One region of the Streptosporangium sp. NBC_01755 genome, then DNA from elsewhere that is predicted to be linked to it. Evidence: predicted binding sites of a transcription regulator. Region 1 holds the regulator's gene; the other holds the start of a gene.

The links. Region 1 encodes LexA, which represses DNA repair genes until DNA is damaged. Its sites were predicted from a motif close to TCGAACANNTGTTCGA; they were not measured.
Region 2: recA (recombinase RecA) is a predicted target of LexA. The motif match lies at 6,328-6,343, and genes of this name have one in related genera.

The regions. Positions count from the first base shown of each region.
Region 1 covers NZ_CP109131.1:1,186,247-1,197,925, reverse strand. The annotation lists gene OG884_RS05050 (long-chain-fatty-acid--CoA ligase) at 1-128, opposite strand, end outside; gene OG884_RS05045 (GMC family oxidoreductase) at 295-1,860, shown strand; gene OG884_RS05040 (alpha/beta fold hydrolase) at 2,003-2,137, shown strand; gene OG884_RS05035 (cytochrome P450) at 2,189-3,421, shown strand; gene OG884_RS05030 (hypothetical protein) at 3,579-6,164, opposite strand; gene leuS (leucine--tRNA ligase) at 6,721-9,192, shown strand; gene lexA (transcriptional repressor LexA) at 9,440-10,150, opposite strand; gene OG884_RS05015 (LysM peptidoglycan-binding domain-containing protein) at 10,848-11,120, shown strand; gene nrdR (transcriptional regulator NrdR) at 11,531-11,679, shown strand, end outside.
Region 2 covers NZ_CP109131.1:5,520,302-5,531,980, reverse strand. The annotation lists gene OG884_RS26310 (amino acid ABC transporter permease) at 1-141, shown strand, start outside; gene OG884_RS26305 (S9 family peptidase) at 394-2,271, shown strand; gene rny (ribonuclease Y) at 2,360-3,970, opposite strand; gene recX (recombination regulator RecX) at 4,255-5,070, opposite strand; gene recA (recombinase RecA) at 5,090-6,220, opposite strand; gene OG884_RS26285 (hypothetical protein) at 6,546-6,824, shown strand; gene OG884_RS26280 (DUF3046 domain-containing protein) at 6,842-7,036, opposite strand; gene OG884_RS26275 (VOC family protein) at 7,372-7,878, opposite strand; gene OG884_RS26270 (ATP-dependent helicase) at 8,200-11,679, shown strand, end outside.

The sequences.
Region 1 (11,679 bases):
AGGTTGGCAACCTGGTTCGCGATGGTGTTGACCAGGGAGTACGGCAGCCGCAGGTCACCGAAGACCAGTGCGGTGCGCTCGGGGTTCTCCCGGGCGCTGTCCTCCAGTGCGACCGACAGGTTGAGCATCGTGCGTCCTCCTCCGAGCGAGCTCTGACTCGCCCATACTCGCAGCCATCGGATACCTACTGGTAGGTAACTTTGGTTACAAATTGACGAGCAACCCGCGGGGGAGTAAGTAGACAAGAGCCCGCTTACGGGGAGGCGAGCTGACCGTCTGTGCGAGGAGGGGTCAGTGAGCGTGGAGTACGACTACGTCATCGTGGGCGCGGGGTCGGCGGGATGCGTGCTGGCCAACCGACTCTCCGCGGATCCGGGTACAAGGGTCGTCCTCATCGAGGCGGGTGGTTCCGACAGGAGGCTTGAGGTCCGGATGCCGGCCGGCTTCGCCAAGCTGTTCAAAACCGAACACGACTGGAACTTCACCACCGCCAAGCAGTCCGAGCTGTCCGGCAGGGAGCTCTACTGGCCACGCGGCCGGATGCTCGGTGGATCCTCCTCGATGAACGCTCAGATGTGGGTGCGCGGGCACCGCGCGGACTACGACGGCTGGGACGTGCCAGGCTGGTCCTACGACGAGGTCCTGCCCTACTTCCACCGGATCGAGCGCCGTGCCGGCTCCAATCGGGGCGGTGTGTACGGCACGGAAGGCCCGACCCACATCTCGGAGCTGCGCTCCCCGAACCGGGCCACCGCACTCTTCCTTCGGGCCTGCGAGGAGCTGGGCATCGCCCGCCTGGAGGAGCTCAACGGCCCCTCCAACGAGGGGTGCTCGCCGACACCCGTCACCCAGCACAGGGGGCGCCGCTGGAGTTCCGCCGACGCCTATCTCGGACCCGCGGCCAAGCGGCCCAACCTCACGGTGCTGACCTCCTCACACGTGAGCCGGGTGCTGATCGAGGGCGGGCGCGCGACCGGCGTGCGGTATCACGGTGGCGACGACGACAGCGGTACGGTGGTGCGGGCGCGCAGGGAGGTCGTGCTGTCGGCCGGTGCGATCGGCTCCCCGCACCTGCTGATGCTGTCGGGCCTCGGCCCGGCCGACGAGCTGCGGGCCGCCGGCGTCGAGCCGGTCCACGAGTTGCCCGGGGTGGGCGCCAACCTCCAGGACCACCTCGCCTCGGGCGTCGTCCTGCACTGCCCCGAGCCGATCACGCTCGCCGGAGCCGAGTCGGCGGGCAACCTGCTCCGCTTCCTGGTCGGCCGCCGGGGCATGCTCACCTCCAACGTCGGCGAGGCCGTGGCGTTCATCCGCACCTCTCCCGAGGAGCACGCCCCCGACATCGAGCTGATCTTCGCTCCAGGCCCCTTCGTCAACCACGGCCTCACCCCGCCGTCCGGCCACGGCCTGACCATCGCCTCGATCCTGCTCCAACCCGAGAGTCGGGGCCGCGTCCTGCTGGACGGCCGCGACGTCGTGATCGATCCCGGCTACCTGACGGCGGAGGCCGACGTCCGGCGGCAGGTCGCCGGGCTGCGGAAGGCCGGGGAGCTGTTCGCCACCGAGGCGCTACGACCGCTCGCGGGGCCTCCGATGGACCCGTACTGGGGGGCGAGGACCACCGAGGAGCTTGTCCGCTGGATCCGCGAGCGCAGCGAGACCCTCTACCACCCGGTCGGCACCTGCCGGATGGGTGACGATCCCGAGTCGGTGGTGGACCCCGCCCTGAGGGTCCGCGGGGTCGCGGGTCTGCGGGTGGTCGACGCCTCCGTCATGCCGGTCATCAACCGGGGGCACACCCATGCGCCCACCGTCATGATCGCCGAGAAGGCCGCCGACCTCATCGCCACAGACAGCTGAGGCGCCCTCTTCGCCCCGAGCGCCGGCGTAAGGCGGTCGCGATGGCGGTGCCCCCGACGGGCGCGATGCCGCCGAGCAGTCCGCGACCGGCCGGGAGGTTCCGATCCTCTACCTGCACGGGGTCCGTGACGGCGGCCTGGGGGTGGACCAGATCGACCGGGCCGCGGCCTTCCTTCCGCCGGGCTCCAGGGGGGAGCATGTTCTCCAGGCAGGGCACTTCCTGCACCTGGAACGACCTCGGGAAGTCAACGACCTCGTTCTCGACTGGTTGAGCTGAGGATCCTGTGGCAGGATCGGTAAACCGAATGTGGTTCTAGTGGAGGCTGGCGTGACGGTTTCACTCGCGGACATCGACCTGTCGGACATCACTTTCTGGGAGCGTCCGATGGCCGAACGGGAGGCCGCCTTCGCGGTACTCCGCGCGCAGCCGGGCCCGATCCTGTTCGCCGAACCCGAGATCCCCTTCGCGCCGGTCGGTCCCGGCTACTACGCCCTGGTAAGGCACGCGGACATCGTCGAGGCCAGCCGTAACCCCGAGATCTTCTCCTCGGGCCGGGGGGCGACGTCCATCCAGGACCTCGGCCCCGACTTCAGCGAGTACTTCGGCTCGATGATCAGCATGGACGATCCCCGGCACGCGAGGCTTCGCCGGATCGTCTCCCGGGCGTTCACGCCAAAGATGATCAAGAAGTTCGAGGCCGACGTCGAGGCGACCGCCGTGCGGATCGTGGACGAGCTGATCGCCAGGGGCCCCGGCTGTGACTTCGTGACCGAGGTGGCCGCCAAGCTGCCCCTGAAGATCATCTGTGACATGATGGGTATCGGCCCCGAGCACTACCAGACGGTCTTCGACGCCACGAGCATCATCCTGTCGGGCGGCGACCCCGAGTTCATCGCCGACGTCAGCCGCGCGGCCGAGTTGCTCCTCGGAGCGGGGCAGCGGCTCCAGGACCTCGTCGTCTCCCTGGCCGCCGAGGGCGGAGACAACCTCACCACCTCCCTGACCAGTGCCAACATCGACGGTGAGAAGCTGACGATGCAGGAGCTCGGTTCGTTCTTCATTCTGCTGGTGGTGGCGGGCAACGAGACCACCCGCAACGCCATCTCGCACGGCCTGCACCTGTTCACCGAGAACCCCGACCAGCGGGCACTGCTGCTCGGGGACCTCGACGGGCGCCTGCCCGGCGCGGTCGAGGAGATCGTCCGCCTCGCCTCGCCCGTCGCCTGGATGCGCCGCAGCCTCACCCGCGACCACGAGATGAACGGTCACCTCTACCGAGAGGGCGAGAAGGTCCTGCTCTACTACTGGGCGGCCAACCGTGACGAGAGCGTTTTCACCGACCCGCACCGCTTCGACATCCTGCGCACCGAGGGCCCGCACGTCGGCTTCGGCGGCCCCGGGCCGCACTTCTGCCTCGGCGCCCACCTGGCCCGCCGCGAGATCACCGTGATGTTCCGCGAGCTGTTCACCCGCCTGCCCGCGATCCGCTCGGTCGGCGAGCCCGACCGCCTGCGATCCAGCTTCATCAACGGCATCAAGCACCTCGACTGCGACTTCTGAGGTCCTGCCACATCCTGCCGGTGGTGACGGGCGACGAGAGCACCGGCAGGGCGGCGGGCGACGAGAGCGCCGGCAGGGCGGCGGGCCCAGCGACTCCAGCCCGGTCAGAACACGGAATGCGCCCCCTGAGTGGTTCGAGCGGACTGAGCGGGCGAGGTCACCGCCCCGCCACGCGGATCGACTTGAAGACCGTGTTGATGTCGGGGAGCATTTCCTTCTTGCTGTCCGGCACCGACATGTAGACGATCGCCGGCAGGTCGGCGCCGGTGCTCACGGCCGCCACGACCATGATCGTCTTCGAATCGCCCGAGGTGATCTCGTACGCGGCGAGTTGGCCCGGCAGGCCGTTCACGGACAGGGTCTGCTGGGCGGTCTTGCGGGCGGTGTTGTCCTCGGGGAAGAACCTCTTGCGGCCGGTGGAGGCCACCGCGTTGATCACCGGGGCGAGGTTCTCCGGAGAGGTGTACCTGCTCTTCAAGCGAGGCGAGAGCGGGCCCGACATCAATTGCGCGTACTGGGCCTTGCCCGTGGAGTCCGTACCGGCCGGGAGATACTGGCGGGTCGTGAAGCCGTAAGTGGTGGGCACGCTGGGGCGCTGGTCCTGCCGCCACGGGGCACCGAGCTGGGCCAGGGTGATTCCCGCCGACTGGTCGGTGAGCGTACCGGCCACCGGCGAGGGATCGCCGGTGAATCGCGGCAGGCGACCGATGGCGGCGGGCTTGGAGGTCTTTTTGGGAGCCGTCGTCGCAGGCTTGGGCTCGGCGATCTCCTCCTCGGAGGAGGCCAGCGGCCCGGCCAGGAAAGCCCAGAGCACCACGCCGACCAGCGCGATGATCACGGATCCGGCCAGCGCGAAGATCCAGACCGGCCGGCCCCGCTCCTCAAGCTCGTCCTCGATGTCCCGGTAGTTGTCGCCGAAGACCGTGTTCCACAGCTCCTGCTGGCGCTCAGGCGGAGGTGTCTTCGGGCCGCTGATCTGGCCGGCGGTGACGAACGGTCTGTTCGGATCGGAGGGGTCGCGGCTCAGGTGATGGCCGGGTTGCCCCGGATGCTGGGGCTGTCCCGGCTGGGTCTGTGGCGCTTGAGGGCCGGCTCCGGGGTGAACGGAGGTTCCTTGGGGTGAGGGGGCCTGGGAGGCCGCCGCCGCGTTCGCCGCGGCCATGGCCCACATGGCGGGGTTGTCCGGCACGCCGTAGCTGCGCCGCGCGTTTCCGGCACCGGTTCTGTCGCCTCCCTCAGGGGAGGTGCCAGGGGCGCCGGGAGCCGCGCCCGAGGAGGCGTCGCCGAAGTGAGCGGCCGAGCCCTCGGAGGGAGGGGCGACCCAGGAGAACGTCGACGTCTGTGCCTCGGCGGAACCCGGGTTTCCCATGGGGGACGTGGGTGGCCAGGTGGCGCCGGCCGCCGGAGGGGTGGGTGGCCAGGTGGCGCCGGCCGCCGGAGGGGTGGGCGGCCAGGCGGCGTTCTCCGCCGGAGGGGTGGGCGGCCACACGCTGTTCTCAGCCGTCTGAGCCGGAGGGCGGCCGGAGGCGTCGCGCGGGGGTGCGGCTTGCCATGCCTCGCCCGTCGTACCGGGAACCCGCTGCCCCTGCCCATCCCCCTGCGGGCCTGACGCGTGTGTCCGGCCGTCGTTCTGCGGGGTGGCAGCCTGTGCCCAGCCGTCGTGCGAGGGTGCGGTGGCCTGTGCCCAGCCGCTGCCGCCGGAGGAGGTCTGGCCGCGGGGGTCCGCCTGGGGGGTGGAGGTGGGCTGCGGCCACCCGTTGCCCGGAGAGGAGGGATTGTGGTCGCCGGCGCCGCCCTGCGGGCCCGATGTCTGCGACCAGCCGCCACCCTGCGACGGCGTGGGCTGCGGCCACCCGTTGCCGGGGGAGGTCTGGTGCCGGTCATCGCCGCCCTGCGGGGTGGACGCCTGTGCCCAGTTGTCGTTCCGGGGGCTGAAAGCCTGTGCCCAGGTGTCGTTCTGTGGAGTCGAGGCTTGTGCCCAGGTGTCGTTCTGCGGGCCGGTGGCCTGTGCCCAGCCGTTGTTCTGCGGATCGGAGGCTTGCGCCCAGCCGTCGTGCGTGGGTGTGCCGGCCTGTGCCCAGGTGTTGTTCTGTGGGTTGGAGGCCTGTGCCCAGCCGTCGTGCGTGGGTGTGCCGGCCTGTGCCCAGGTGTTGTTCTGCGGATCGGAGGCTTGCGCCCAGCCGTCGTGCGTGGGTGTGCCGGCCTGTGCCCAGGTGTCGTTCTGCGGGCCGGTGGCCTGTGCCCAGCCGTCGTTCTGGGAGGCCGAGGCCTGTGCCCAGCCGCTGTTCTGCGGATCGGAGGCTTGCGCCCAGCCGTCGTGCGTGGGTGTGCCGGCCTGTGCCCAGCCGCTGTTCTGTGGGTTGGAGGCCTGTGCCCAGGTGTCGTTCTGTGGAGTCGAGGCTTGTGCCCAGCCGCTGTTCTGCGGGCCGGTGGCCTGTGCCCAGCCGTCGTTCTGGGAGGCCGAGGCCTGTGCCCAGCCGCTGTTCTGCGGATCGGAGGCCTGTGCCCAGCCGTTGCCGCCGGGGGAGGTCTGGCCGGGAGAACCGGTCTGCGGGTCGGAGTCCCGCTGCCCCCCGACGCCTGGCGAGGTCTGCCAGGAGCCGTTGCCGCCCTGTGGCTCCTCCTGTGGGTGGGGGAGCCTGGGGCCGGTGCCGAGGGGATCGTTCGTCCACGGCGGTGGCGGTTCGGCAGCCTCCGGCCATGCCGGAGGCAGGTGGGACTGGCTGGACTGCTCCGAGGCCATGCTTTCCTTACCTCCCGCGCGGGTGCCCGAATTGGGCGTATTGGGCATGATCTCACGTGAGACGGGGGGGCTCGCAGGGAAACTGGAGAACGCCCCTCTGAACTGGAGTCCGGTTGGGTCGGTCGGTGGGTCCTGCATGGGCAGGCCGACCTCCAACGGATCCGGGCCCCGCCCCGGCTCTACTGAATGTGCCACGGTGAAAAGAGTAAACGCGAAGGACGTACGAGGTCACAACAGGTGCATAGCCATCGGGTCTCGTTCGCTCCGGAGAGCACGGAAATCCTCATTCTGTCGACCTGCTCGGACGCCTGTCTCCTGTTTGCCGTGATCGGGCCTGTTTCCCCAGGCCACGAATATGCCTTGCGGGCTGCGATAGTCTTGGTCTATGCGTGCCGCGACCCTGCTTATCGGGCCGCATCGGCCTCCCTGCCCCTGAGCGCCCTGCCGATGCGGCCGCCCTCCGCGTGAGCGGGGGGTTTTTGCATTGGGCCAGGCGGGTCAGACCATCCACGCAGACATACCCCGAGGGAAAATCGACGTGAGCGAGCGAGCCGACATGCAGAGCGACGAGCAGCACTATGACCCGCAGGCCCTGCAGGTCAAGTGGCAGCGCCGGTGGGAGGAACTGGACCCCTTCCGGGCCGGTGACGACCCCGCCGACCCGCGTGAGCGGCGCTACATGCTCGACATGTTCCCCTACCCCTCGGGTGACCTGCACATGGGACACGCAGAGGTGTTCGCCATCGGCGACGTCGTCTCCCGCTATTGGCTGCAGCGCGGCTACAACGTGTTGCACCCCATCGGCTGGGACTCCTTCGGCCTGCCCGCGGAGAACGCCGCGATCAAGCGTGACGCCCACCCCGCCGAGTGGACCTACGCCAACATCGAGACCCAGGCCAACTCCTTCAAGCGCTACGCGATCTCCTTCGACTGGTCCAGCCGCCTGCACACCAGCGACGCCGAGTACTACAAGTGGACTCAGTGGCTGTTCATCCGCTTCTTCGAGCGCGGCCTGGCCTACCGCAAGGGCGGACTGGTCAACTGGTGCCCCAACGACCAGACGGTGCTGGCCAACGAGCAGGTCAAGGACGGCAGGTGTGAGCGCTGCGGTGCCGAGGTCATCCGCCGCGAGCTGACCCAGTGGTACTTCAAGATCACTGACTACGCGGACCGGCTGCTGAACGACATGGCCCAGTTGGAAGGGGGCTGGCCCGAGCGCGTGCTGACCATGCAGCGCAACTGGATCGGCCGCTCCGAGGGTGCCGACGTCAATTTCGTCATCGAGGGCCGTGACGAGCCGGTCACCGTTTACACCACCCGCCCCGACACCCTGTACGGCGCGACCTTCTTCGTGGTCGCCCCGGACGCGCCGCTGGCCGAGGAGATCGTCGCGGAGGACCGGCGCGAGGCATTCGAGGCGTACCGGGCCGAGGTGTCGAAGCTGTCCGACATCGACCGGCTGTCCACCGAGAAGGAGAAGACCGGCGTCTTCCTGGGCCGGTACGCGATCAACCCGGTCAACGGTGAGCGCATGCCGGTCTGGGCGGCCGACTACGTGCTGTCCGACTACGGTCATGGCGCGATCATGGCTGTGCCCGCGCACGACCAGCGCGACCTGGACTTCGCCCGCGCCTTCGACCTGCCGGTACGGGTCGTCGTACACACCGGCCTGGCCGACCCCGGTGAGACCGGCATCGCCACCGCCGGGAACGGTGCGATGGTCAACTCCGGCCCGCTGGACGGTCTGACCAAGACCGACGCGATCCGGAAGATCATCGAGGTGCTGAGCGAGCGGGGCACCGGCCGCTTCACCGTCAACTTCCGGCTGCGCGACTGGCTGCTGTCCCGCCAGCGCTTCTGGGGTTGCCCGATCCCGATCATCCACTGCGCCGACTGCGGCGAGGTCCCCGTCCCCGACGAGCAGCTGCCCGTCACCCTGCCCGACCTGCGCGGCGAGGCCCTGGCGCCCAAGGGCGTCTCCCCGCTGGCCTCGGCGGAAGAGTGGGTCAACGTCTCCTGCCCCAAGTGCGGCGGCCCGGCCAGGCGCGACACCGACACGATGGACACCTTCGTCGACTCCTCGTGGTACTTCCTGCGCTACGTCAATCCCTCCTACGAGGACGGCCCGTTCGACGTCGAGGGTGTCCGCAGGTGGGGCCCGATCGACCAGTACGTCGGGGGCGTCGAGCACGCCGTGCTGCACCTGCTGTACTCCAGGTTCTTCACCAAGGTCCTGTACGACATGGGCATGGTCGACTTCGTCGAGCCCTTCACCCGCCTGCTGAACCAGGGGCAGGTCATCAACCAGGGCAAGGCGATGTCCAAGTCGCTGGGCAACGGCGTCGACCTGGGCGAGCAGATCGACGCCTACGGGGTCGACGCGGTCAGGCTGACCGTCGTCTTCGCCGGCCCGCCCGAGGATGACATCGACTGGGCCGACGTCTCGCCGGCCGCGTCCCAGAAGTTCCTGGCCCGGGCGTTCCGCGTCATGGCCGAGGCGGGTGCGGCCTCCGCCCCCGGTGTCGACTTCGCAGGCGGAGACCTGGATCTGCGCAAGGTCGTGCACCGCACGGTCGACGAGGTCACCAGGCTGGTCGACTCCCACCGCTTCAACGTCGCGGTGGCCCGGATGATGGAGCTGACGAGCGCGACCCGCAAGGCCATCGACTCCGGGCCCGGCGCCGCCGACCCCGCGGTCAGGGAGTCCGCCGAGACGCTGGCGGTCATGCTCTCCCTGGTCGCGCCGTACGCGGCGGAGGAGGGCTGGGAGCGGCTGGGGCACAGCGGCTCGGTCGCGGTCGCGGGCTGGCCGGTGGCGGATCCGGCGCTGCTCGTCCAGGACTCCGTCACCTGCGTCGTTCAGGTCGCGGGCAAGGTGCGCGACCGGCTGGAGGTCTCTCCGGAGATCTCCGAGGGAGATCTGGAGGCGCTGGCGCTGGCATCGGAGAAGGTCCGGTCCTTCCTGCCCGGCGGCACGCCGCGCAAGGTCATCGTCCGAGCGCCCAAGCTGGTCAACATCGTCCCGTAGACGTTCGAGAGGGGACGTTCGAGAGGGGCGCCCGTCCGGTGTGCGCCCCCCGAGCTTTCATGGGCGGGCCGACCTCTGGCCCGCCCGGCTCGGGCTCTGCCGTCCGGTCGTCGCACCGCCACCCGAAAATCGTCGCACCGCCACCCGAAAACACGCCGGGCGACCGGCACCCCGATATCGGGGTGCCGGTCGCCCGGCGTTTCGCGCGTCCCTTGGAGTGTTGACGTGCAGGTCGAAGGTGCGTGCTTCAGAGCTTGCGGAGGACCGCCACGACCTTGCCGAGCACGGTGGCCTCGTCACCCGGAATCGGGTCGTAGTTGGAGTTGTGCGGGACCAGCCAGACGTGGCCGTCCCTGCGCTTGAAGGTCTTGACCGTGGCCTCGCCGTCGATCATCGCCGCGACCACGTCACCGTTGTCGGCCACCGGCTGCTGGCGTACGACCACCCAGTCGCCGTTGGCGATGGCGGCCTCGATCATCGAGTCTCCGGTCACCTGGAGGAGGAAGAGCGTGCCCTCGCCGACGAGTTGCTTGGGCAGGGCGAAGACATCCTCGATGCTCTCCTCGGCGAGGATCGGGCCGCCGGCGGCGATCCGGCCGACGAGTGGCACGTAGGCGGCGGTCGGGCGGCTGACCGGGGTCTCGTCCTCACCGGAGTCGGGATCCACCCACAGCACGGGCTCGCCGGGAAGGCGCACCTCCAGGGCACGGGGGCGGTGCGGGTCACGCCGCAGATAGCCCTTGCGCTGCAACGCCGTCAGCTGGTGCGACACGCTGGAGGTGCTGGTGAGCTGAACGGCCTCACCGATCTCCCGCATGGACGGCGGATAACCGCGCTGCTGCACGGAGTCGCGGATCACCTCAAGGATCTTCCGCTGCCTGGGGGTGAGGCCAAGGGAGTCACGCCTTCGCACCGCCAGGTCGCTGGCGGCCGAACCGTTCTCGTTGTGCTGGCTCATACGAACTCCTCGCCTCCCGGTCTGTATCTGATGTGTCGCACACAGCGACCATATAATGGCCGAAGATCATACTCAAACAATTGTTCGAATGTCCTCGATATCGGCCACGCCGTGGTGTACAACATCGTACGGGAGTTCGATCGACATCGTGTTCGATTCACCGATCTTTCTTCGACATGTGTTCGGCCAGGTCGAGGGGATGGGGGCCACCGTGAAACCGACCGCGACGACACCACGATCCATGGCTGTGCCGAGACCCCGGACGGCGCGGCGATCATCGGGGGCACCGGGGGCACCGGGAGTACCGCGCCTACGCCTTGTGCCGCCACCGAGACCGGAGCCGGAGCCCACGCCGGAGCCTGCGCTGGATCCCGGCAGAGGGGCCGGGGGCGGGCGGGGCGCGGAAGGCGGAAGGGGGCCGGGGCGGCTCGGGCGGGAGCAGGCGGTCGGGCGGCCGCGCGATCCGAAGGCGAGGTCGGGGGCCGGGTGCGAAGCGGGGCCGCGACTCGGGCGTGGAGCGAGAGGTGGGCCCGGGCGAGAGCGGGGAGCCGGGCGAGAGCGGGGAGCCGGGCGTGGGGCAGGGCCGAAGCGGGCGCCGGGATCGGGGGCGGCTCGTGCGGGGGGTGTACGCCGCCCGGGGGTCACCCGCTCCCGGACCGTCGGGCGGCCGCTCCGGCTCACCCGGCGTGGGAGGATCGTGGCGGTGGTGGTGCTCGCGCTGTTCACCCTGGGGGTGCTCTGGATCGGCGGGCGCATCGACACGGCCCTGGCGGGCGAGCGGACAGGTCCTGAGGGCCTGCCCCGGATCACGGTGCACGCGGGCGACACGCTGTGGGAGATCGCGGACGCGCTGACGCAGGAGGGTGACGCCGGTCGGACGGTCCGCCGCATCGTGGACCTCAACGGGCTGGCCGGATCCGCGGTGCGGCCCGGAACCCGGCTCTATCTCCCCGAGGGTCTCATTCGCTGAGAAGGGGGGCGGTCGGTGGGGCGCGTGGGAGTGATGGGCGGGGCCTGGGGAAGGTGTGGGTGGGCCATGCGAAGAGGGTTCGCCGGGGCTCCTGCCTGACAGATCGGCCGGGACGCGTGTGAGGGAGGGGGTGTGCGGGGTGGAGGGCATTGCCCGATGGGCGACACGCCGAGACGTGACGGCTGATCAGCGACTTCGCGTGGCGGGGTCCTTTCAACTTGCGTTCATGGTCGCGCACTTCTACCGTTAGACCACAACATCTAGTGGCTGCACCGCAACACTTCACCACAGATTGTGTTTCCATTACCGCATCTCGACTATTCGAGGGGCGTGCGCGAGCGTCTCGACACGCACGTCGTGGGGCAGGTGAGGTGGGTGAGCCGCTCCCGCAGGTCAAGGAGGCGACGCGCGTGCACTGTCCGTTCTGTCGTCATCCGGACACGCGAGTCATCGACAGCAGGGCCACCGAGGACGGTGGTGCCATCCGCCGCAGGCGCACGTGCCCGGAGTGCGGGCGCAGATTCACCACGCAGGAGACGGTCCTGCTCATGGTGGGCAA
Region 2 (11,679 bases), 3.8 Mb from region 1:
GTCGCCACCTGGCTGGAGAGGCGGAGCCGTCGCAGCAGGAAGACGGCGGCCCAGCCGATCGCCCGGCCCGGCTCGCCGACCGCGGTCGAGGTCGAGGTCGAGGTCGAGGTCGAGGTCGGCCAGGGGAACCCGAAACCGTAGACACCACAGCGATCGGGGGCGGTCACCGGGGTCCGGTGGCCGCCCTCTTTCATGCCGGGCCTCGAGGCAGGTGACGGTCCCACCAACGGTGAAAACACCCGAAGGCCGACTTATGGAAAAGGTCAGATCAACTACCTCTCTCCCGCTCATTCCTCCCGATCCTGCGGCCCGCGCCGACTGGCGATGGCATATCTCTGGTGACGCGAGCGTGATACCGGCGACACGGAGCGGGTTATCGGGCAGGATTGCGCCATGTCCCCCGAGCAGGCCGTCCTGCCGTACGCCACCTGGCCCTCGCCGATCTCCACGTCCGACGTCGCCCGTTCCGGGCTGCGCCTCGGGTTCCCGACGGTGCTCGGCGAAGAGGTCTGGTGGACCGAGGACCGTCCCGCCGAGGGCGGGCGGACCACCATCGTGCACAGAACTCCAGACGGTGCGCAGCGCGAGTTGCTGAGCGCGCCGTGGAGCGCCAGAACCAGGGTTCACGAGTACGGCGGCCGGTCGTACGCGGTGGTGCCCGGCGAGGGCGTGGTGTTCACGAACTTCGCAGACCAGCGGCTCTACCTGCTGCCCACCGGCGGCGAGCCACGGCCGCTCACACCTGAGCCCGAGCAGCCCACGGACCTGCGCTACGCGGACCTTCTCGTCCACGACGGCCAGGTCTGGTGCGTCAGGGAACGCCACGACGACGGCGAGGTGAGCCGGTCGATCGTGTCCATCCCCCTCTCCGGCGAGGACGCGCCCCGCGAGCGGATCGGCGGGCACGACTTCTACGCCTCCCCCGCCATCTCCCCCGACGGCGAGCACCTGGCCTTCATCTGCTGGAACCATCCGCAGATGCCGTGGAACGGCACCGAACTGCGGGTCTGCCGGCTGGCCGACGGCACCTCCTGGAAGGTCAAGGGCGGCATCTCCGAGTCGGTGCTCGCCCCACAGTGGCGTGACGAGCGGCACCTCTACGTGATCTCCGACTGGTCGGGCTGGTGGAACCTCTACCTGGTCGGGATGTACGGCACCTCAACCAGGGCGCTCTACCCGATGGAGGAGGAGTTCGCGGGCCCGCTGTGGCAGCTCGGCGCGATACCGTACGCGCCGATGGCCGACGGCAGCCTCGCGGTCCTGCACGGGCTGGGCGACCTGAGGCTGGGCGTCTTCGACCCCGACAGCGGTGTGCTGAGCGACCTGGACGTGCCCTACGACGGCTGGGATCCGGTGCTGGCCACCGACGGGCACGCCCTGGTCGGTATCGGGTACGGCCCGGTGCTGCCCCGCTCGATCGTCCGGGTCGACACCGTGACCGGCAGGGCGCAGGAGTTGCGCGGGGACGTCAACGGGCTGCCCGACACCGCCTACCTGCCGCTCCCCAGAACCGTGAGGTTCGAGAGCCGATTCGGGCGCGAGGTGCACGCGTTCCTCTACCCGCCGTCCAACCCCTCGGCACGTGGCGAGGGCCCCCCGCCGTACGTCGTGTTCGTGCACGGCGGGCCGACGGGACACAGCGCCGGAGCGCTCGACCTGGAGAAGGCGTTCTTCACCAGCAGGGGCATCGGAGTGATCGACGTCAACTACGGCGGTTCCACCGGCTACGGCCGCGCCTACCGCGAGCGGCTGCGCGGCCAGTGGGGCGTGGTCGACGTCGAGGACTCGATCGCCGCGGCCGAATGGCTGGCCGCGGAAGGGCTGGCCGACCCTGCGCGGATCGCGATCCGGGGCGGCAGCGCGGGCGGCTGGACGGTCATGGCGGCCTGCTGCACGTCCGACGCGTTCGCCGGGGGCGTCTCCTACTACGGCATAAGCTCGCTCGCCACGTTCAGTGCGACCACCCACGACTTCGAGTCACGCTACATCGAGTGGCTGATCGGCCCGGAAGACCCTGTTCTGTACGCTTCGCGTGAGCCCATCGGCCAGGTGGCGGGGGTGAGCTGCCCGATGCTGCTCCTGCAGGGCCTGTCCGACCCCGTGGTCCCCCCCGAGCAGTCGCAGGTCTTCGTCGACGCCCTCGCCGAACGTGGCGTTCCCTGCACCTACCTCACGTTCGAGGGCGAGGCCCACGGCTTCCGCCGCGCCGAGACCCGCAGCGCGGCACTGGCCACCGAGCTCGCCTTCTACCAGCAGATCTTCCACGTCTGAGCGCTCACCCGAAAGCTCGCCTCACGGCTCCCCGCTCCCCACCCGCGCACCTGTCCGTCCGGCGGGCGACTTTCAGGTGTCGGGCCGGTCAGCGGGCGAACTCGGTGGCCCGGGACTCACGGACGACCGTGATGCGGATCTGACCGGGGTAGGTGAGCTCCTCCTCGACCTGCTTGGCGACATCGCGGGCGATCACCTGAGCCTGGATGTCGTCGACCGCTCCCGGCTTGACCATGACCCTGATCTCACGGCCCGCCTGCATGGCGAAGACCTTCTCGACCCCCTCGTAGGAGGTGGCGATCTCCTCCAGGCGCTCCAGGCGCTTGACGTAGGCCTCCAGTGACTCTCGGCGGGCGCCCGGGCGTCCGCCGCTGATCGCGTCGGCGGCCTGGGTGAGGACGGCTTCGACGGTCTTGACCTCGACCTCGTTGTGGTGGGCCTCGATGGCGTGGACGACGTCCTCGTGCTCGCCGTACCGTCTGGCGATCTCGGCGCCGATGAGCGCGTGGCTTCCCTCGACCTCGTGGGTGAGGGCCTTGCCGATGTCGTGCAGGAGCGTGCAGCGCTTGAGCAACGTCGTGTCGAGCCGCAGCTCGGCCGCCATGATGCCGGCGATGTGGGCGGACTCGATGAGGTGCCCGAGCACGTTCTGGCCGTAGGAGGTGCGGTAGCGGAGCTGGCCGAGGAGGGTGACCAGCTCAGGGTGCATGTCGGTGATGGCGAGCTCCACCAGGGCGTCCTCACCCGCCCGCACGCACAGCTCCTGGACCTCGGCCTTGCTGCGCTCGTGGGCCTCCTCGATGCGCTGCGGATGGATGCGGCCGTCGAGGACGAGTTTCTCCAGAGTCAGCCGCGCGGTCTCGCGGCGGACCGGGTCGAAGCACGACAGCAACACGGCTTCCGGCGTGTCGTCGATGATCAGGTTGACTCCGGTGGTCGACTCGAAGGCACGAATGTTACGACCTTCGCGGCCGATGATGCGCCCCTTCATCTCGTCACCCGGCAGGTGCAGGACGCTCACGACGGACTCGGCGGTCTGCTCGGTGGCCACCCGCTGAACCGCCAATGTGACGATCTTGGTGGCGCGCTTCTCGCCCTCCTTGCGGGCCTCGCCCTCGATCTCCCTGACGATCAGCGCGGCCTCGCGCTTGGCCTGGTTCTCGATCTCCCGGACCAGCTCGGTTCTGGCCTGGTCGCCGGTGAGCCCGGACACCCGTTCCAGGATGGCCTTGCGCTCCTCGGCCACCCGTTCGAGATCCTCGCGTCGGTCGGCCAGCTCGGTCTCCGTCTCGGCGAGCTTGCGTGCCCGGTCGGCCTGGCGCCTGGCCTCATCGTCGAGGCGCTGCTCCCGCTCGGCCAGCCGGTTCTCCCTGCGTTCGAGGTCTGCCCGGAGCTCCTTGAGCTCGTATTTCAGCACCTTGCCCTCGGCCTCGGCCTCCTTGCGCATCTCGGTCGCCGCCTCGACCGCCGCCTCCGATTTGCGCAGAAGCTCTCCGGCGTCGTCCTGGGCCTTCGCCCGGATACCGGCGGCCTCACGCCTGGCCTCCTCCAGCTGAGCCGAAACCTCGGCCTCCTGCTCCGGGGTGAGGCCCTTCGGCCCGGCTCCCCCGATGCGACGCAGCAACACGACCAGCACGGCTGTCATCAAGGCGAGAGCCACAACCGCCACTGCCAACATGACGACCACGACCGGATCCATGCGCGCCCCACCTTCCTCGCGTCGCAAATATCAGGCACACGAGGGGTCACACGCACGGCACGGAAAGCTCAAGAGACGGCGCTGTCGGGACAGAAGTGAACCCAGAGGGATCACTTACCGGCTTTTCCCGCCGGCCCGTTGTCCCGCCCTAATCCGCCAAGCCTGCTTGTCCGTACTACACCGCTATGACAATCCGCACTGCGCGGAGTAACTCCTCACTGCCGTTGAGATTAAGCGTCAGAGAGGTAACGAGCAAGCAAAGACCTAGTGTCAGACCACTTGAACTAGTCGAGGGGATAACCCGAATCTTCCAGGAATGACGTTGTTTCTACCTCATCATCCTCCAGCACTTCGCGGATCACGCGAAACGCCAGGCCAGGACCGTACCCCTTCCGGGCGAGCAGGCCGGCCAGCCTACGAGTCCTGACCGCAGGGTCCAGGCCGCGAGTCGAGGAGAGCTTGCGCCGCACAAGGCGACGGGCGGTCTCCGCCTCCTGCTCGGGGTCGAGCTGCTCCACCGCGTCCTTCACGGTCTCCTCATCCACCCCCCGGTGCCGGAGCTCGGAGGCAAGGGCCTTTCTGGCAAGCCCCCGCCCGGCATGGCGGGAGCTCACCCATGCCGCGGCGAACGCCTCATCGTCGATGAGCCCGACCTCGGAGAAGCGCTCCAGCACGGCGTCCGCCGCCTCCTGGGGCACCTCACGCTTGCGCAGCGCCTCCGCGAGCTGGGCTCGGGTGCGCGGTGCCATCGTCAACAACCGCAGGCAGATCGCCCGCGCCACCGCCTGCGGATCGGCCCCGGCTCCCCGGCTCGCGGGAGAGCCCTCGGCCGGTCCGTCAGGAAGGAGGCCCTCAGGAAAGGCACCCGGGGAATCACCCCCGGACCGCCGCTCACCACGCCGGGAGCCACGTCCCTTCCGGCTTCGCGGCTCGCCACCGACGGAGCCTGCGCCCTCCCCCTGAAGTCCCCCCTCGGGAGCGGGGGCACCATCACCTCGCCCGCGCCCACTCCTGCCCGGCGAGTCGGTCCGAGGCTCGTCGGGCCAGGCGCCCCAGTCTCTCGGCCCGAGTTCGCCCGCCGGACCGAGATCGGCTCCCATCATCAGCGGTCAGCCCGAATCAGGCGTCACCCGGCTTGGGGGTGGCCGCCTTGGAACCGCGACCGGACGCGGCGGCTGCCGGAGCCGAGCCGGAAGCACGGCCGGACGCCGCGGTCGCAGGAGCGGCGGGCGGCGGAGTGGCCGGGCTGTCGACGCGCGGGCCGACGCCGAGCTTCTCCTTGATCTTCTTCTCGATCTCGTTCGCCATGTCCGGGTGGTTCTTGAGGAAGTTTCGCGCGTTCTCCTTGCCCTGGCCGAGTTGGTCCCCCTCGTAGGTGTACCAGGCTCCGGACTTGCGGACGAAGCCGTGCTCCACGCCCATGTCGATCAGGCCGCCCTCGCGGGAGATGCCGACGCCGTAGAGGATGTCGAAGTCGGCCACCCGGAAGGGCGGGGCCATCTTGTTCTTGACGACCTTCACCCGGGTGCGGTTGCCGACCGCCTCGGTGCCGTCCTTCAGCGTCTCGATGCGGCGGATGTCGAGACGCACCGAGGCGTAGAACTTCAGCGCCTTTCCACCGGTCGTGGTCTCGGGCGAGCCGAACATGACGCCGATCTTCTCACGGAGCTGGTTGATGAAGATCGCGGTGGTGCCGGTGTTGTTGAGCGCGCCCGCGACCTTGCGCAGCGCCTGGGACATCAGGCGTGCCTGGAGGCCGACGTGGCTGTCGCCCATCTCACCCTCGATCTCGGCCTTGGGCACCAGGGCCGCGACCGAGTCGATGACCAGCAGGTCGACGGCGCCGGACCGGATCAGCATGTCGGCGATCTCCAGCGCCTGCTCGCCGGTGTCGGGCTGGGAGACGAGCAGCGCGTCGGTGTCGACGCCCAGCTTCTGGGCGTACTCCGGGTCGAGCGCGTGCTCGGCGTCGATGAACGCGGCGATGCCGCCACCGCGCTGGGCGTTGGCCACCGCGTGCAGGGCGACCGTGGTCTTGCCCGAGGACTCGGGACCGTAGACCTCGACGATGCGGCCACGCGGGAAGCCCCCGATGCCGAGGGCCACGTCGAGCGCGATGGAGCCGGTGGGGATCACCTCGATGGGCGCCCGGGTCTCGTCGCCCAGGCGCATGATGGAGCCCTTGCCGAACTGCCGCTCGATCTGAGCGAGCGCGGTCTCGAGCGCCTTCTCGCGGTCGTTAGCTGCCATGGGAGCCCCCCTGGAGGGTCGCGGGTTGGATCGGTTGCCAGAAAGCTACGGGGTGCCGCCGACAATTTCGGGAGGGCACGCCAGGAGTGACGGCCCGTTCAATATAGCCGAACGACTGTTCGATCGTGGCCTGTTGGCGCCACGCGTTCCAGGAACCGTGATCCGCCGCGGAACTCTCCCGCGTGGCCGGGTACAGATGAAGGGGCCGTGGCCGCGAGGAGCGCCACCCCATCCGGGAGGCGACATTTCCGATAATTGCCCTGAGCCTGTTGCAACCAGGCTGACCTGGGGTGATCCTGAGGGGAAACGACCCGAGGTGTCCGACGTGCCCAACACGTTCACGCAGCAACGCCTAGCCCATCTCGACTCCCTGGCCGCCGAACTGCAACGACGAGGGCTGGTCAGCCGCACCCTCGGAGGCACCACTCCGGTGCTGTGGGTATGGCATCCGGACAGCGGCCGGCAGACCATCGTCTTCGCCACCCCGGTCAAGGACGGCTGGCTGTTTCTGTGGTCACCGGACGGCGAGGAGAGCACCGACGACCCCGTGCACGCGGCCGACTCGGTGGAGAGGCTTCTCGCTCCGCCTGTGGAGCCCTCCTGACCGCCCCCGGGTCACCCTCAGCGGAGCCTGGGAGAGACGTCGGTCACCCCGCACACGGCGTGCCAGACCTCCTTCGCCCCGACCCCCTCGGCCAGCGCCTGGATCACGGTCCGGCCGCCGAGGTCGGCGATGACGTAGTCATGGGCCCACGACTCGGCGTACTGGTCGCCGAAGTGCAACTTCATCCGCTTCCAGAAATCCGACAGGCGCATGCCCCAAGTATGGGACCACACCGGCGTGCCGCGGCCCACGCCCGGAACACCGCCGGGCACACCGCCGGGCACACCACTGAGCACACCGCCGGGCCGCGAGTCGGCCCCGTCCCGATCACCCGGTCCCGATCACCCGGTCCCGGTGGAAGAGAGACGGGCTGTCGGGCGGGGGGGCGGGGGCGGGGGGCCGTCAGCGGCCGGGTACGCGCGCCGGGCGGGAGTACGCCCCCCCAGAAGGGGACGCTCCCCAGAAGGGGACGCTCCCCAGAAGGGGACGCTCCCCAGAAGGGTGGCGCTCCCCAGAGGGGTGGCGCACGTCAGAGGGGTGGCGCACGTCAGAGCACCCGGGAGCCGTACATCTCGCCGAGGGGGTCGGCGAGCAGTTCCACGCGCGCCCCATCCGGGTCGGCGAAGTAGATGGAGGTACCGCTCTCCACCTGGTGCGGCACACCCGCCGCCGCCAGCTTGCCCCGCAGATGCTCCCAGGTGGAGGGGGCCACGGAGATGGCGACGTGGTGGAGCCCGCCGAGGACCTCCCGGTAGGGGCCGAGGTCCAGACCTGGGAAGTCGAAGAAGGCAAGGAGGTTGCCGTTGCCGATGTCGAAGAAGAAGTGGTTCGACCCCCGGTAGTCGCGGTTCTCGAAGATCTCCGTGAGGGGGAACTCCAGAAGGTCCTGGTAGAACCTGATCGTCGCCTCGACGTCGGAGGAGATCAGTGCGAAGTGGTGCAGCCCCCTCGCGCTGCTCGGCGGACGGCCCTCCCTCAGGTGTTCCGCTCTGATCCGCTCGCGTTTCGCCTCGATGGCCTGATAGTCGATGCTCACCGTTCGCTCACCGCTCATAAGTCGTATGTTCGCCAAAGCATGCCCTCCACATCTTTCCCCGCCCGAACTCCGAGGCATCCTCCGGTGTTCGGCTGACGACGGAGAGCGACCCGCCTCGGGGCAGGTCATGGTGGCAGAGCCTCGTCGAACCCCTCCGGTGTGGAGAGCGCGCGATCCGGCCGTGAGACCGGTGGATCACGTATCCGCAGGTGATGAACCGGCCTCCGGCCTCTCTCCGCCTCTGGCCCGTGGCAGGCGGCGACGGGTTCTGTCGGTGCCGCCGTGCAGTATGGACGGTGGCCCGGTTGGTCGGCCGAGCCGGGAGGCAGGGGGCACGCGATGAGCGAGACGGCAGGCGCGGACGGGGCGCTGGGGCACTTCACCCGGATGACCAGGGACTGGTTCACCGGGGCGTTCGCCGCACCGACCGCGGCGCAGGAGGGGGCGTGGGCGGCGATCGCCCGGGGTGACAACACCCTGGTGGTCGCCCCCACCGGCTCCGGCAAGACGCTGGCCGCCTTCCTGTGGTCGCTCGACCGGCTGGCGGCCGGGCACCCGGCCACCGAACCCCCCGGAGACAGCGGGTCTCTCCGGGATGCCGCCTCTCCCACGTCCGGCGAAGACGCCGGCTTCCCCGCGAGTGCCGGAGGCGCCAGATCTTCCCCCTCCGCCGGAGACACCGGATCTCCGGCGGGCACCACCGCGATCGCGGACGCCCCGGCGGGCGCCACCGTCGCGGGCGTGACGAACGGTACGGGTGCCGGTGGGAGGCGCAGGCGTTCGCAAGGGGGCGACGAACCGCCGAGGCTGTGCCGGGTCCTTTACGTGTCGCCGCTCAAGGCTCTGGCGGTCGACATCGAGCGCAACCTCCGGGCACCGCTGGCCGGGCTGAAGCAGACCGCGAGAAGGCTCGGCCTCCCGGTGCCGGAGATCTCGGTGGCGATCCGCTCCGGCGACACCTCCCCCGAGGAGCGACGCCGGTTCGCGACCAGGCCGTCCGACATCCTGATCACTACCCCCGAGTCGCTGTTCCTGCTGCTCACCGGCCAGGCCCGGGAGGCACTGCGCGGTGTGGAGACGGTCATCGTCGACGAGGTGCACGCGGTGGCGGCCACCAAGCGCGGCGCGCACCTGGCCCTCAGCCTGGAGCGGCTCGACGCTCTCCTGCCCCGGCCCGCGCAGCGCGTCGGCCTGTCGGCGACCGTGCGGCCGGTGAGCGAGGTCGCCGCCTTCCTGGGCGGCCCCTGTCCGGCGACCGTGGTCCAGCCGCCCTCGGGGAAGGAGATCGAGGTCGAGGTGGTCGTCCCGATCGAGGACATGACGGAGCTCGACACGCCCCCCACCTCCCCCACCCCCGGCGAAGACCTGTGGCCGACCGAGACTCCGGCCAAGCGGTCGATCTGGCCGCATGTGGAGGAGCGGCTGTTCGACCTGATCGGGAATCACGGTTCCACGATCGTGTTCGCCAACTCGCGGCGGCTGGCCGAACGGCTGTGCACCCGTCTCAACGAGCTGGCGTGGGAGCGGGGTGCAGCCGAGGCGGAGCGGGCCGGAGGCGACACGGAGGCGGGCCCGGTGCACTGGGCCGAGGGCTTCCCCAAGCCCCCTGCCTCCCTGTCCACCCCGGCGGCCATGATGGCGCAGGCCGGCTCGGCCAAGGGGGTCGTCCCGGAGATCGTACGGGCCCACCATGGGTCGGTGTCGAAGGAGGAGCGCTCCCAGATCGAGGAGGCGCTCAAGTCCGGACGGTTGCCCGCCGTGGTCGCGACCTCCAGCCTGGAGCTCGGCATCGACATGGGCGCGGTGGACCTGGTGGCCTGTGTGGGAGCGCCGCCGAGCGTGGCGAGCGGCCTGCAGCGGATCGGCCGGGCCGGGCACCAGGTGGGAGCCGTCTCACGCGGCGTGATCTTCCCCAAATACCGGGGGGACCTGGTCCAGACGGCCGTGGTGGCCGAGCGGATGCGGAGCGGGGAGATCGAGGAGCTGCGCTATCCGCGCAATCCTCTCGATGTCCTCGCCCAGCAGATCGTGGCGATGACCGCGCTGGACGAGTGGACCGTCGACGAGCTGGAGGAGGTCGTGCGGCGAGCCGCCCCCTACCGGACGCTGCCCAGAAGCGCGCTGGAGGCGACGCTCGACATGCTCGCCGGGCGCTACCCGAGCGAGGAGTTCGCCGAGCTGCGACCGCGCGTCGTCTGGGATCGGGTGGCCGGCACCCTGCGGGGTCGTCCCGGAGCCCAGCGGCTGGCGGTCACCAACGGCGGCACGATTCCCGACCGGGGGTTGTTCGGTGTGTTCCTGGTCGGCGAGAAGTCCTCCCGGGTGGGCGAGCTGGACGAGGAGATGGTCTACGAGTCGCGGGCCGGGGACGTGTTCGTGCTGGGCGCGACCTCCTGGCGGATCGAGGAGATCACGGCTGACCGGGTGCTGGTCACTCCCGCGCCCGGGCAGCCGGGGAAGCTCCCGTTCTGGCACGGCGACACCGCGGGGCGTCCGGCGGAGCTGGGGAAGGCCATCGGCGCGTTCCTCCGCGAGATGTCCGCGGCGGGTGCGGACGCCCAGGCGGGAGGCGGTGGTACGGAAAGTGCGAGGCCGGGGGACACGAAGGCGGGAAGGGCACAGGCCGGAACGGGAAGCCCGGGAACGGGAAACGCGGCACGGGACGGAGCCCTGGAGAGGATCAGGTCGGCGGGGCTTGACGGGTTCGCCGCGGCCAACCTGCTCGCCTACCTGGCCGAGCAACGGCAGGCGACCGGTTACGTGCCGGACGACCGGACGTTGCTGGTCGAGCGGTTCCACGACGAGCTGGGCGACTGGCGGGTGGTGGTGCACTCCCCGTACGGAGCACGGGTGCACGCGCCGTGGGCACTGGCGATCGGGCGGCGGCTGCGAGAGCGCTACGGCGTCGATGTGCAGGCCGTGCACGCCGATGACGGGATCGTGCTGCGCATCCCCGACACGCTCTCGGAGCCCCCGTCCGACGTCGCCGCCTTCGACGCGGACGAGATCGAGCGGATCGTCACCGAGGAGCTCGGCGGCTCGGCGCTGTTCGCGGCGCGGTTCCGCGAGTGCGCGGGGCGGTCCCTGCTGCTGCCGCGCCGCGTGCCGGGCAGGCGGTCACCGCTCTGGCAGCAGCGGCAGCGTGCGTCGCACCTGCTGAACGTGGCCGGCCGCTACGAGTCGTTCCCCGTGGTGCTGGAGACGATGCGCGAGTGCCTTCAGGACGTGTTCGACGTTCCGGGGCTGGTCCGGCTGATGCGCGACATCGAGGCGCGGCGGGTCCGGCTGGTGGAGGTCGAGACCGAGAAGGCGTCGCCGTTCGCGGCGTCGCTGCTGTTCAACTACATCGGGGCGTTCATGTACGAGGGGGACGCCCCGCTGGCCGAGCGCCGCGCTCAGGCGCTCGCGCTCGACACGAGCCTGCTGGCCGAGTTGCTGGGCCAGGCCGACCTGCGCGAACTGCTCGACCCCGACGTGATCGCCGACACCGAGCGGGGGCTGGCCCGGCTGGACCGGCCGCTGCGCGACGCCGAGGATCTGGCCGACCTGCTCCGCTCGCACGGTCCCCTGGTGTCCGAGGACGTGAGCGTGCGCGGGGGTGACCCGGCCTGGCTGGCCGCGCTGGAGGACTCCCGGCGGGCGATCAGGGTTCGGGTGGCCGGGCAGGAGCGGTGGGCGGCGATCGAGGACGCCGCCCGGCTACGCGACGCTCTCGGCGTGCCGTTGCCCGCAGGGGTGCCGCACGCGTTCCTGGAACCGGTGGACGATCCGCTGGGCGACCTGATCGCCAGGCACGCCCGCACGCGCACCCCCTTCCCC